Oligoflexus sp.: one gene and its partner. The protein of the gene in region 1 interacts with the protein of each later gene in a pairwise test. Links are inferred from orthologs where the notes say so. Each region holds a gene or a part of one and is shown on either strand. Other genes may lie near its edges.

The links. Proteins that work in one complex are often made in the same cells at the same time.
Region 2: the proteins of eno (region 1) and rpe interact in binary tests that used the Escherichia coli proteins (3 or more experiments, as listed by UniProt). The link is inferred for Oligoflexus sp. from one-to-one orthologs.

Annotation. Positions count from the first base shown.
Region 1 is NZ_DASTAT010000109.1:29,039-36,830, forward strand. The notes cover bases 3,106-5,908. They hold eno (phosphopyruvate hydratase), read left to right. Parts: upstream 3,106-3,780; coding sequence 3,781-5,037; downstream 5,038-5,908. Other genes in these bases: VFO10_RS23985 (M17 family metallopeptidase), read right to left, coding at 3,106-3,448; VFO10_RS23995 (cytochrome c), read left to right, coding at 5,108-5,518; pepF (oligoendopeptidase F), read left to right, coding at 5,595-5,908. Also shown: VFO10_RS23970 (DUF1501 domain-containing protein), read right to left, coding at 1-704; VFO10_RS23975 (hypothetical protein), read right to left, coding at 701-1,168; VFO10_RS23980 (hypothetical protein), read right to left, coding at 1,367-1,660; more of VFO10_RS23985, read right to left, coding at 1,949-3,105; more of pepF, read left to right, coding at 5,909-7,502; VFO10_RS24005 (response regulator), read right to left, coding at 7,566-7,792. UniProt on the Escherichia coli protein: Catalyzes the reversible conversion of 2-phosphoglycerate (2-PG) into phosphoenolpyruvate (PEP). It is essential for the degradation of carbohydrates via glycolysis.
Region 2 is NZ_DASTAT010000071.1:73,341-76,249, reverse strand. It holds rpe (ribulose-phosphate 3-epimerase), read left to right. Parts: upstream 1-1,075; coding sequence 1,076-1,744; downstream 1,745-2,909. Other genes in the region: hutH (histidine ammonia-lyase), read left to right, coding at 1,741-2,909; def (peptide deformylase), read left to right, coding at 520-1,089; VFO10_RS16030 (hypothetical protein), read left to right, coding at 101-337; lon (endopeptidase La), read left to right, coding at 1-40. UniProt on the Escherichia coli protein: Catalyzes the reversible epimerization of D-ribulose 5-phosphate to D-xylulose 5-phosphate.

The DNA.
Region 1 (7,792 bases):
TCCATCTGGGGCTGCCGGTGCGCTGCCGCCTGCAATCGTTCGAGCTTATTGAAATCCTGAAGCATCCCTCTCAGGACCTGAGTTTGCTCCACATTCCATCCGGCCTCTAGACCAGGTTCAGCCATCATGCCTCGCATTCCATCCATGTCGTTGGAACCGAGAGGCGGCGTCATCACCGCGGTTTCGCCCAAAGGAATACGCCCGCCGAGGACGAGGTGGGAAGGAAAATTCGCGCTGCTCGCTCCCATAAGTGCGGCCAGAGCCGGATATTCACGACCGCGACTCAAACTCATGCGACCGGAAAGGGCATAAAGTTCCGCCAAAGGATGTGCCGTCACGTCCACGTAAAGGCCATTGATAAAGGCGGTGGGCAAGGCCGCAAAGGCAGGAAGAGCAGGCAAAAGTCCTGATCCAACCTGGAGTTTATCCTTGCCAGGAACAGCGCGGATCTCTTCACGCAAATAAATGGATTCATAGGCCCCTGAGTTTCTCTTCTCTCCCAGGACAGGATCCGTGGCCAGAGTGGAATCCCAGCCGCCTCGCAAAAAAATATGCAGAAAACGGTGGGGATCACGGCTCTGAGCCCACGCACGTTCTTCAAATTCGCCTTCGGTCAGAAGTTTAAGACCCCCGAGCTGACTCAGGATAAAAGTGCTCAAGGAATAGCGCAGTAAATGGCGTCGGGACATGGGTGAATGTTTCATAGCGTCCAGAACTCCACAGAAGCCAGCAGGATGTAAACCACAGCGGTCCAGGTCTGCGAGGGGGTGACATTGCGTTCAAGAAGCTTGCGGAAGCGTTCTTCAAGAAAGGTAAACTCGGGGTCCGTGGGGGGACGGCTGTGAATGCGCAGAAAAAAATCCTGAAGTCTAACCTTCCATTCCGGCTGATCCGGGGTCGGTGCGGCTTTGTTCTTTTCCTTATCCATAATATAAAGAGCCGCTTCCCAGGAGATGGCCTGCGCGGCCAGAAGATTCTGGACCTTGATCTGACGATCCCGTTCATAAACAGTGTCGTGATCCAATCCACCCAAAGGCAGGGTATAACGCTGTAGAGCTGGGCTACGCCCTTGATAGGGCTTGGAGAGATCAAGACCAAACTGCGTTTGAATGTGCTTGACGAACTGTTCGGGCGTGACAAGACGCGCCGATGCCGTTGAAGTAGGCATAAGAATCCTCCAGATTGAACTGGAGCTTTAGACGAAGGAACGAACGGTGAGGTTCAAAAAATTTTTGAGGGTTGGTTTTGACTTAGCGAAAAGTCGTCTTGCAGCGAGACCATGCAAAAGCTCAGGTATGAGGGAAGCTATTGAACCTTGAGCTTTGCTCATAGGCTCGAGGCCTGAAGCTTCGAGCCTGGCGGTGGATTATTTCTGACCGATTGCTTCCACTGAATATAATTGTACGATCACGAAATTCCGCATTGTCAGGCGGGTTGTCACGTTCTTGGCTGCGCCCTGGGCAGCCAGCTTACCAACCGCTTCACGCTCAAGGCTGTCAGCCGAAGGAACGGTGAGAGCAAGGAAACCAATGCCCGAGCTTTCGGCCCGAAGACTTGATTTGGCATCGCCGCTGACGACATCAGAAACACCTACGCTCGACAGTCCAATGCAACCAGTCAAGAGAGGAGAAAGACACAGCGAGAGCAGAAGCTTTTTCATGATTCATTCCTTTTCAGAGTTGCTTGAACTTAAAAGCATAAGTCCTCCGGCATAACATTTCAATAATATTGTGAAGATATCAGTGCCAACGGCAAACCATTCAATGATCGCCTCGCTGAATGGAGCCAGCTCGTACAGATGATCAATGACTGGGATAAGGGGCATCGCTCAATTGTTCGGCAGCGCTTGGGAGGGGGGGCGGTCCAATCCAGGGGAAATCGCGCGAAGATGGCAAAACTTGGGTATGAATTTTTATAAACCCCGCGCGAGACGCGGGGTCCACCGCTATCAGGACAGGAACATTTCCGCAGCACCGACCAGGGCCCGCACACCGAAGGCGCTGCCGCCATTGGTATGATAGCCAGTCGCACCACAGGCCCATGCAGTCCCTGCAATATCAATATGCGCCCATTCGCAGTTGGAATCCTTCACGAACTCACGCAGGAAGAGCCCACCCATGATCGGTCCAGCTTTGACGCTCGGCTTCGCGATATTCTTATAATCCGCCAGCTGGCTGTTCACTTCCGATTCCAGTTCCGGCCACAGCGGGAGTTGCCACAGAGGCTCGCCCACGCGCTCGCTCACCTTCTTCAGGAAGTCCGCAGTTTTCTGCTCTTTCACCATGATCCCGGCACCAACGTGTCCAAGGCCCATGATCACAGCGCCGGTCAGCGTTGCGATATCCAGAACGAGTTCCGGTTTGAATTTATCGCAGACATAAGACAGCACATCCGCAAGGACGAGGCGGCCTTCGGCATCCGTATTCAGAATCTCAATCGTCTTGCCATTGAACGCGGTCACGACATCACCCGGCTTGGTCGCTTTCGGACCGAGCATGTTTTCCACCGCACCCAAAGCGCAGATCACGTTCACCGGCGGCTGCACGGCGGTGAAATACATCGCTGCGCCCAGAACGGCCGCGGCCCCCGACATATCGAATTTCATTTCTTCCAGGCCAGCGGATGGCTTGATGTTGATGCCACCGGCATCGAAGGTCACGCCTTTGCCGACGAGGGCCACAGTTTTCGCAGGGTTTTTCCCGGTGATTTTGATCGCAACGAGGCGCGGATCGGTGTGCGCGCCGTGCGCCACGCTCAGGAACGAACCCATACCGAGCTGTTCCATTTCCTTGCGACCCAGCACCACCAGCTCAGCCGCGGACTTCTCGAACAGATCTTTCGAAATCGCAGCGAACTGATCGGGATTGATGAAATTGCTGGGTGCATCCTGCAGCCACTTGGTGAAAAGAAGGGCTTTCGCCATTTCCACGCGCTTGTTCAATTCCGTGGCATCCTTGGCCGCGACGGAAACTTTTTTAGGGAATTCCGTGTTCGACTTGGATTTGAAAGCCGCGCCATCATCCTGCCCGATCAGGAAACCTTCCAGGACGTCCAAAGCCTTCAGGCTGTCGGTATCGGCAATGCAAAGCTCCTTCGCCTTGCTCTTGGCCAAGGCAGCGGCGGTATCCAAACCCAACTGCCGCGCCACCTGCACGGGATTGGTCTTGATACCCGACTGGGCGACCAATAAAAATTTCTTTCCATCGAGCTGAATGCGGATCTGCTTTTCGCCCGGTGTCCAACCCTGGGCTTCCACTTCCTTCAGAAGACGCTCGGTCGTCTGGGTGTCGAGCAAACTGTTATTGAGAGAAAGCTTATCGCCTTCGCTGCGCACGGCAACGAGGTTCCATGCGTCAGCGGCAAGGGCATTGGCGGTTTCGACTTTAAGCTGGCTCAACCACTGAAAAGATTTGGGCAAATAATCTTTCCAGGAGGTGTACTTTAGCATACGGAATCCTTTCTTTTCTCGACTCCAGCTTTTTGGCTGGACACTCGCGGAATAGGGAAGCAGATTTCTTGCTTGCGTGCCTTGGAGAGGTCAGAACTAGCATAGTTTTGCGCGTGGTGTCCACGAGACAAAGCTACACGCGCGGAGGATTCGGCTGCATCCACGCACAGGACACAGTTTGGTCCTGAGCGTACGAACAGTCCCTTTCAAAGACTTGCGTTTCGAATGGGGAAGGGCCAGAATACTCACCGCATAGGCCCTCAATTGGCCTCAATTCAGGACTGCTCTTGATTTTCAAGGGATTCGCCTGTTCGCATCACAGGAGCTACAACATGAGTGTTATTTCGTATGTAAACGCCCGTGAAATTATCGACTCCCGCGGCAATCCGACCGTCGAAGTCGAAGTCATGACCGAGTCCGGGTATTTCGGACGCGCAGCAGTGCCCTCAGGCGCATCGACCGGTCAATATGAAGCTTGCGAACTCCGTGACGGCGACAAGCAAAGATACGGCGGCAAAGGCGTTTTGAAGGCGATCGGCAACGTCAAGGACCGCATCGCTCCCAAGCTTTTGGGTATCGACGTCTGCTCGCAAACCGAGATCGATCATCTTCTTATCGAACTCGACGGCACTCCCAACAAAACCAATCTCGGCGCCAACGCGATCCTCGGCGTGTCCCTCGCTGTGGCCAAGGCCGCTGCGGAATCCGTGGGCCTGCCCCTTTACCGCTACCTCGGCGGCGTGCATGCCAACCGACTGCCCGTCCCCATGATGAACGTCATCAACGGCGGCGCTCATGCTGATAACAACGTCGACTTCCAGGAATTCATGATCGTGCCCTTCGGCGCGCCCACCTTCCGCGAAAGTCTGCGCTATGGCGTGGAAGTGTTCCACTCCCTGAAGTCCGTTCTGAAAGACAAAAAACTGAACACCGCTGTCGGTGATGAAGGCGGCTTCGCTCCTGACCTCGTCTCGAACAAAGCGGCTCTCGATATTCTGATGGAAGCCATTCAAAAGGCTGGTTTCAAGCCTGGTGAAGATATCGGCATCGCGCTCGACGTGGCCGCTTCCGAATTCTGGAAAAACGGCGAATACTATCTGGAAGGCGAAAAACGCGGCTTTGATCGCGAAGGCATGGTGAAATTCCTGGCCGGTCTCGCCCGTGATTATCCCATCATGTCGATCGAAGACGGCCTCGATGAAAACGACTGGGAAGGTTTCCGCCTTCTGACCGCGGAAATCGGTGAGCAGGTTCAGATCGTCGGTGACGACCTCTTCGTGACCAACTCGAACCGTCTGCAGCAGGGCATCGAGCAGGGCGCGGCCAACGCGATCCTGGTGAAATTGAATCAGATCGGTACACTGACCGAAACCCTCGACGCCATCACCCTGGCGACACGCTCGGGTTACAATAGCATCATCTCGCACCGTTCTGGCGAAACAGAAGACTCCACCATCGCTGACCTCGCGGTCGCTGTGGGCTGCGGTCAGATCAAAACCGGCTCGGCTTCGCGTACGGATCGTATCTGTAAGTACAACCAGCTCCTCCGCATTGAAGAGGAACTGGGTTCGACCGCTCGTTTTGGTTGATTTCTCGTTTATGGATGAGGCCCGCTTCGTTTCGAGGCGGGCTTTTTCTCGTCATTTATTTGGAGTCACTGTGAAGCTCAAAGCTCGGGTCTGGATCATTGTTGCCGTTTTCCTGACGGTGCTGGCCGGTTTTGCCTATAAGATCGCGCGTGCCAAAAAGGCTGCCGTTTTTGCCGCGGCCACTCCCTATCAGCGCGGCTGGATGCTCATCGAAGACAAAGGCTGCGTGGCCTGTCATCAGCAGTCCTCGGGTTTCCGGGCTCCGGTCCTGAATAATCTCCTGGGCCGGACTGTCAAACTCGCGGATGGCAGCGAGATTACGGCCGATGCCGCCTATATCAAGGAATCCATTATCGCGCCCATGACCAAGGTCGTGGCCGGTTACCAGCCAGTTATGCCAAATTATCAGGGACAGTTCACCGATGAAGAAATGGAGGCTCTGATAGCCGCCATGAAGCCCGAGGCAAACCCTGCGGAATAGGCTTGACCTGGATGACTCCAGAGGCTTAGCTACGAGGGACTTTCCACCCCCTAGTATCTTCGATCAGGAGTCAATTATGGATTTTCGTTCCAGCACCCAAGGACTGCTGAGTCTTTGTCTGGCTTTCGGCCTGATGCCCAAGGCCATACTTGCAGCTCCCGCCACGCCAGCCGCCGCCGTAACCACGGCAGCATCGGAACAGAGCAATTGGAATCTGAAGGCTTTGTTCGCCGACCAGGCCGCCTGGGATGCTGCCGCCCAATCCATTGAAAAATCCCTGCCCAAACTTACCGCCTGCAAAGGCAAGCTGGCCCGCAGCGCCGAGCAGCTGGCGGAATGTCTGTCGACGGCCTATGAACTCAATAAGCAGTTCGCCCGCGTATCAGGTTACGCGAGCCGCATGAATGATGCTGATGGCTCGGATCCCAAAGGCCAGGAACTCGTGGGCCGCGTGGCGAAACTCGGCAGCAAGCTGTCGGAAGCTGCGAGTTTCATCAATCCTGAAATCATCGCGATTCCCCCCGCGCGTTTGAAAAAACTGCAGGCCGATAAGGCTCTCGCTCCCTATCGCTTCGCACTCGATAACATCGTGCGCCTGCGTGCTCACAGCCTCAGCACCCGGGAAGCGGAAATCGCCGCCCAGGCCAGCCAGATGGCGTCCGCACCGAATAAGCTTTATGGGACCTTTTCCACGCTGAATCATCCCTTCCCCAAGGTGAAACTGAAAAACGGTGAGGAAGTGGAGCTGACCCACGCGGCTTATACCAAATACCGCACCGCGACGGATGCCGAGGATCGCGAAAAGGTCTTCAAGGAATTCTTCGGCTCCTTTAAAAAAACCCGCGAAACCTATGCCGGTCTCTTCGAAGCGGCGATCAACCGCGATCATTTCTTCGCCCGTCTGCAAAACTATGACAGCGATATGGAAGCGTCCCTGAGCGCGACCAATGTACCACTGCCTGTTTACAGCACGATGCTCGATCAGATCAAAGAGCATAAGGACCTTCTCTGGCGTTATCTGAAGCTCAAGCAGAAAATGCTGGGTCTTAAGGAGCTGAAGTATTCCGATCTTTATCTGCCGCTGACCCGTGCGGATGCTCCTCAGTACACGTTCGATGAAGCCAAAAAACTCGCCTATGAGACGCTGCAGCCGCTCGGCAGTGACTACGTGAAGATTCTGGACAAGGCGCTGGCGGAGCGCTGGATGGACATCTATCCGAAAAAAGGCAAGCGTTCCGGCGCGTATATGGATGGTTCCGCTTATGAAGTGCATCCCTATGTGCTGATGAACTATAACAATGATTATGAAAGCGTCTCGACCTTCCTGCATGAGTTCGGCCATGCGGGTCACAGCTTCCTCGCGAACAGCACGCAGCCTTATCAGTACGCGGATTATCCTATTTTCGTCGCTGAAGTCGCCTCGACCTTCAATGAAGCCCTGCTTCACCATCAGCTGCTGAAGGACAGCAAGGATGACAAGACCCGCCTCTTCCTTTTGGGCCAGTACCTGGAAAGCTGGAGAACGACGGTCTTCCGCCAGGCTCTTTTTGCTGACTTCGAAGCCCAGATCCACCGGATGTCGGCCGAAGGGAAAACCCTGACCGCGGACACTCTGGAAAGCACCTACCTGAAACTTCTGCGGGAATACTACGGCGAGGCCGAAGGCGTGGTGAAGGTGGATCCTATCTATGGCATGGAATGGGCCTATGTGGGCCACTTCTTCAATAGCTTTTATATGTTCCAGTACACCACCAGCTTCATCGCTTCGACCGCTCTTGCGGAAAAAGTTCAAAGCGGCGAAGCCGGAGCGCGGGACAACTATCTGAAGATGCTGAAAGCCGGCGGCTCGGCTTATCCGATTGACCTTCTGAAGATGGGCGGTGTGGATATGAGCACGGCCGCGCCTTACAATGTCGCCTTCAAATCCATGAAGGATGCTCTCGACAAGGCCGAGAAACTGGTTCTGGGTCAGACCACCAGCTGACTAAGATTCGTCCGTCTGGTGGCTTGAAGACATCAAGCCACCAGAATCGGCTTCACATTCCGTCTAAATCGTGGAACCTGCTGGACTCAGACATGCCCTGTTCGGAAGGGAAGGCTCCCGACCATTCAGGATACGCAGGCAATAATCCGGCAGGGCGACAATCGCGTTATCTTTGCAGATATAGCCGTCAAATCCCAAGGGCTTGTAATCACTTTCCGCCCACTTTCTTGTGTGCCCTGTAAAGGCAATGATCGTCCTCGCAAAACCTTTCTTGCGCAGGGCCGCGGTCG
Region 2 (2,909 bases), on another replicon or contig:
GCTGAGTACCCGGCGGGAAAGCAAGTCTCTGGCCAGCTAAACGCTTCTTCAATCCCTCGCGTTGGTTCGTGCACAGCGATCCAACGCGAGGTTTGTTTTTATGAAAGAATTTGGCAAGAAAGTTCTGCGATTTCTCGGTCTTGGAGCTATCTGGGTCTTTCTCCTCTCGATCCCCATCAAAGGCCAAATGCTTTTCATTTACGCCACCGAAACCTTTGTCCCCTACGGACTTGTTGCTGCGATCGGCAACCAAGTTGAAACGGCATGGTATAAATCCAAGGCCATGGCCCGCAATGCGTTGAGCGACGCCGAATCCGAAAAAGAGCGCCGTTTCTAGGAAAATCCCCGCGAACGCCCGCCCGGACAGCCCTGGACGTTTTGCCGCTCAAAGTTTCTGGACCTTCCTGCTTTCTTATTGCTATTTGTATGCGTGCAGCCTAACTAAGGCGCACCAGGTAATCATAATCCTCGCTGAAATTGAGGTTCGTCGAGCGATCGGCAAGCAGGAGTCCTGATAACATGACCACTTTAAAGGTAGTCGAGTGGCCAGCCAAAGTGCTGGAGACAAAGTCCACCGATGTCACAGAGTTCAACGCCGAGTTTCAACAGTTCGTGCAGGATATGCATGAAACCATGGACCATGCCGGCGGCATCGGCCTGGCTGCCAATCAGGTGGGCGTTGCGAAGCGGGTTTTGACCATCTTCATCCCCTGGTCGGGCAGTCGCTACAGCGATCAGGAAGAGAAGAAGGAAACCTGGCACGATGTGCGCTATACCTTCGTCAATCCCGTGATCACCAAGCGCGAAGGCAAAATCAAATGGCAGGAAGGCTGTCTCAGCTTCCCTGAGATCTATGAATTCGTCGATCGCGCCGCCGAAGTTTGGGTCAAAGCCCAAAACGAAAAGGGTGAGACCTTCGAAGTGCATGCCACGGGCCTTTTCGCGGTCTGTCTGCAGCACGAGATCGATCATATAGATGGTATCGTGTTTATCAACCGCATGAGCCGACTCAAGAGTTCGCTCGTGAAGAAAAAAGTCGCGAAGCGTCATCGCCTGCTCGCGGATGGAGCCGATGATGTCGAACAATAAGATTCTGGTCGCACCTTCGCTTTTGGCCGCTGATCCTCTGCGTTTCGGTGAAGACCTCGCCCTGGCGGAAGCCGCGGGCGCGGATATGCATCACGTGGACGTCATGGACGGACACTTCGTGCCGAACCTCACCTATGGTTTGCCTTTGGTGCGGGCTCTGAAAAAACAATGCAAGATTCCCCTCGATGTGCACATCATGGTGTCGAATCCTGATACCGTCGCGCTCGATTACGTGGAAGCCGGCGCGGATATCCTGGTCTTTCACGTCGAAGCCGCTGTGCATGCGCACCGCCTGATTCAGGCGATCCATGCGAAAGGCGCCAAGGCCGGGATCGCGGTGAATCCAGGGACTTCACTGTCGCTCGTGGAGCCATTGGTTCCCTATGTGGATCTCATCAACGTGATGTCGGTGAATCCAGGCTTCGGTGGTCAAAGCTTTATTCCCGAAAGTATCGAACGCATCCGGGCGGTGAAGAAGATGCTCGAGCATCGCCGACGTGTGGATGAAGTTTATATCCAGGTCGATGGCGGCGTGAATGCTGCGACCGTCGACAGCGTCGTCGATGCCGGCGCCAACTTCCTGGTGGCTGGAACCTATTTCTACGGTGCCCCCGACCGTAAACAGGCTCTCGCGATTCTGCGAGGCCAGGCATGAGTTTTCAATTGGGTCAGGATCGCCTGACCACAGCTTTGCTTTATCAGCAGGTGGCCAGTGGCAAACCCCAGGCCACCCTGCCAGCCGCCAGCCGTGAACGGGTCAAGCGCTATCGTCAGCTCGTCCAGTCAGCTTTGGATTCCGGAAAAACCTATTACGGCATCAACACGGGATTCGGTTACCTGTCCGATGTCCGCATCGAAACGAGCAAGCTCAGTCAGCTTCAGGATAACCTCGTCCGCTCGCATGCCTGCGGGGTGGGTGACTACGTGGAGCCGGCCGTCGTGCGCGGTCTTCTGCTTTTGCGCGCGCACACCTTCAGCCTCGGTTATTCGGGCGTTTCGGAAGCGTGCCTCGATACCATCCTTGAATTCTTGAAACACGATATTCTGCCGATGATCCCGGCCCAGGGTAGCGTCGGAGCCTCGGGTGACCTTGCTCCCCTTGCGCATCTGGCCCTTGGACTGATTGGGGAAGGCCGCGTTCTTTATAAGGGCGAGGTGATGCCCGCGGCTCAGGCTTTGGATAAAGCCGGAGTGAAACCTGTGAAGCTGGGACCGAAAGAAGGTCTTTCGCTGATCAACGGAACTCAGTTCATGGCCGTGGAAGCGTCGATCGCTTTGGAAGAAGCGCGAATCCTCACGCAATCGGCGGATATTATCGCGGCTTTGAGCCTCGACGCTCTGCGCGGAACGCTGAAAGCCTTCGACCCGCGCATACATGAAATCCGTCCGCACGTTGGCCAGCAGCAGAGCGCGGAACGCATCCGCTCTTTGTTCAAGGAACACGATCCCATCGTCGAAAGTCACAGCGATTGTTCGCGCGTTCAGGATCCCTATAGTTTCCGCTGCGTGCCCCAGGTTCACGGCGCAACGTACGATACGCTCGCTTTTGTGGAAAAACAGATCAATACCGAACTCAATAGCGTGACGGATAACCCGCTCTGCTTTGAAAACGGTGAAATCCTGAGCGGCGGCAACTTCCACGGTCAGCCCATGGCCCTCGCCATGGATTTTCTGGGCATTGCCATGGCTGAAATCGGCAGCATTTCCGAGCGTCGCACGGAAAAGCTGACCAACCCGAACCTCAGTGGTCTGCCCGCATTCCTGACCCGCGAAAGCGGGCTCAATAGCGGTTATATGATACCGCATGTGGTGGCGGCTGC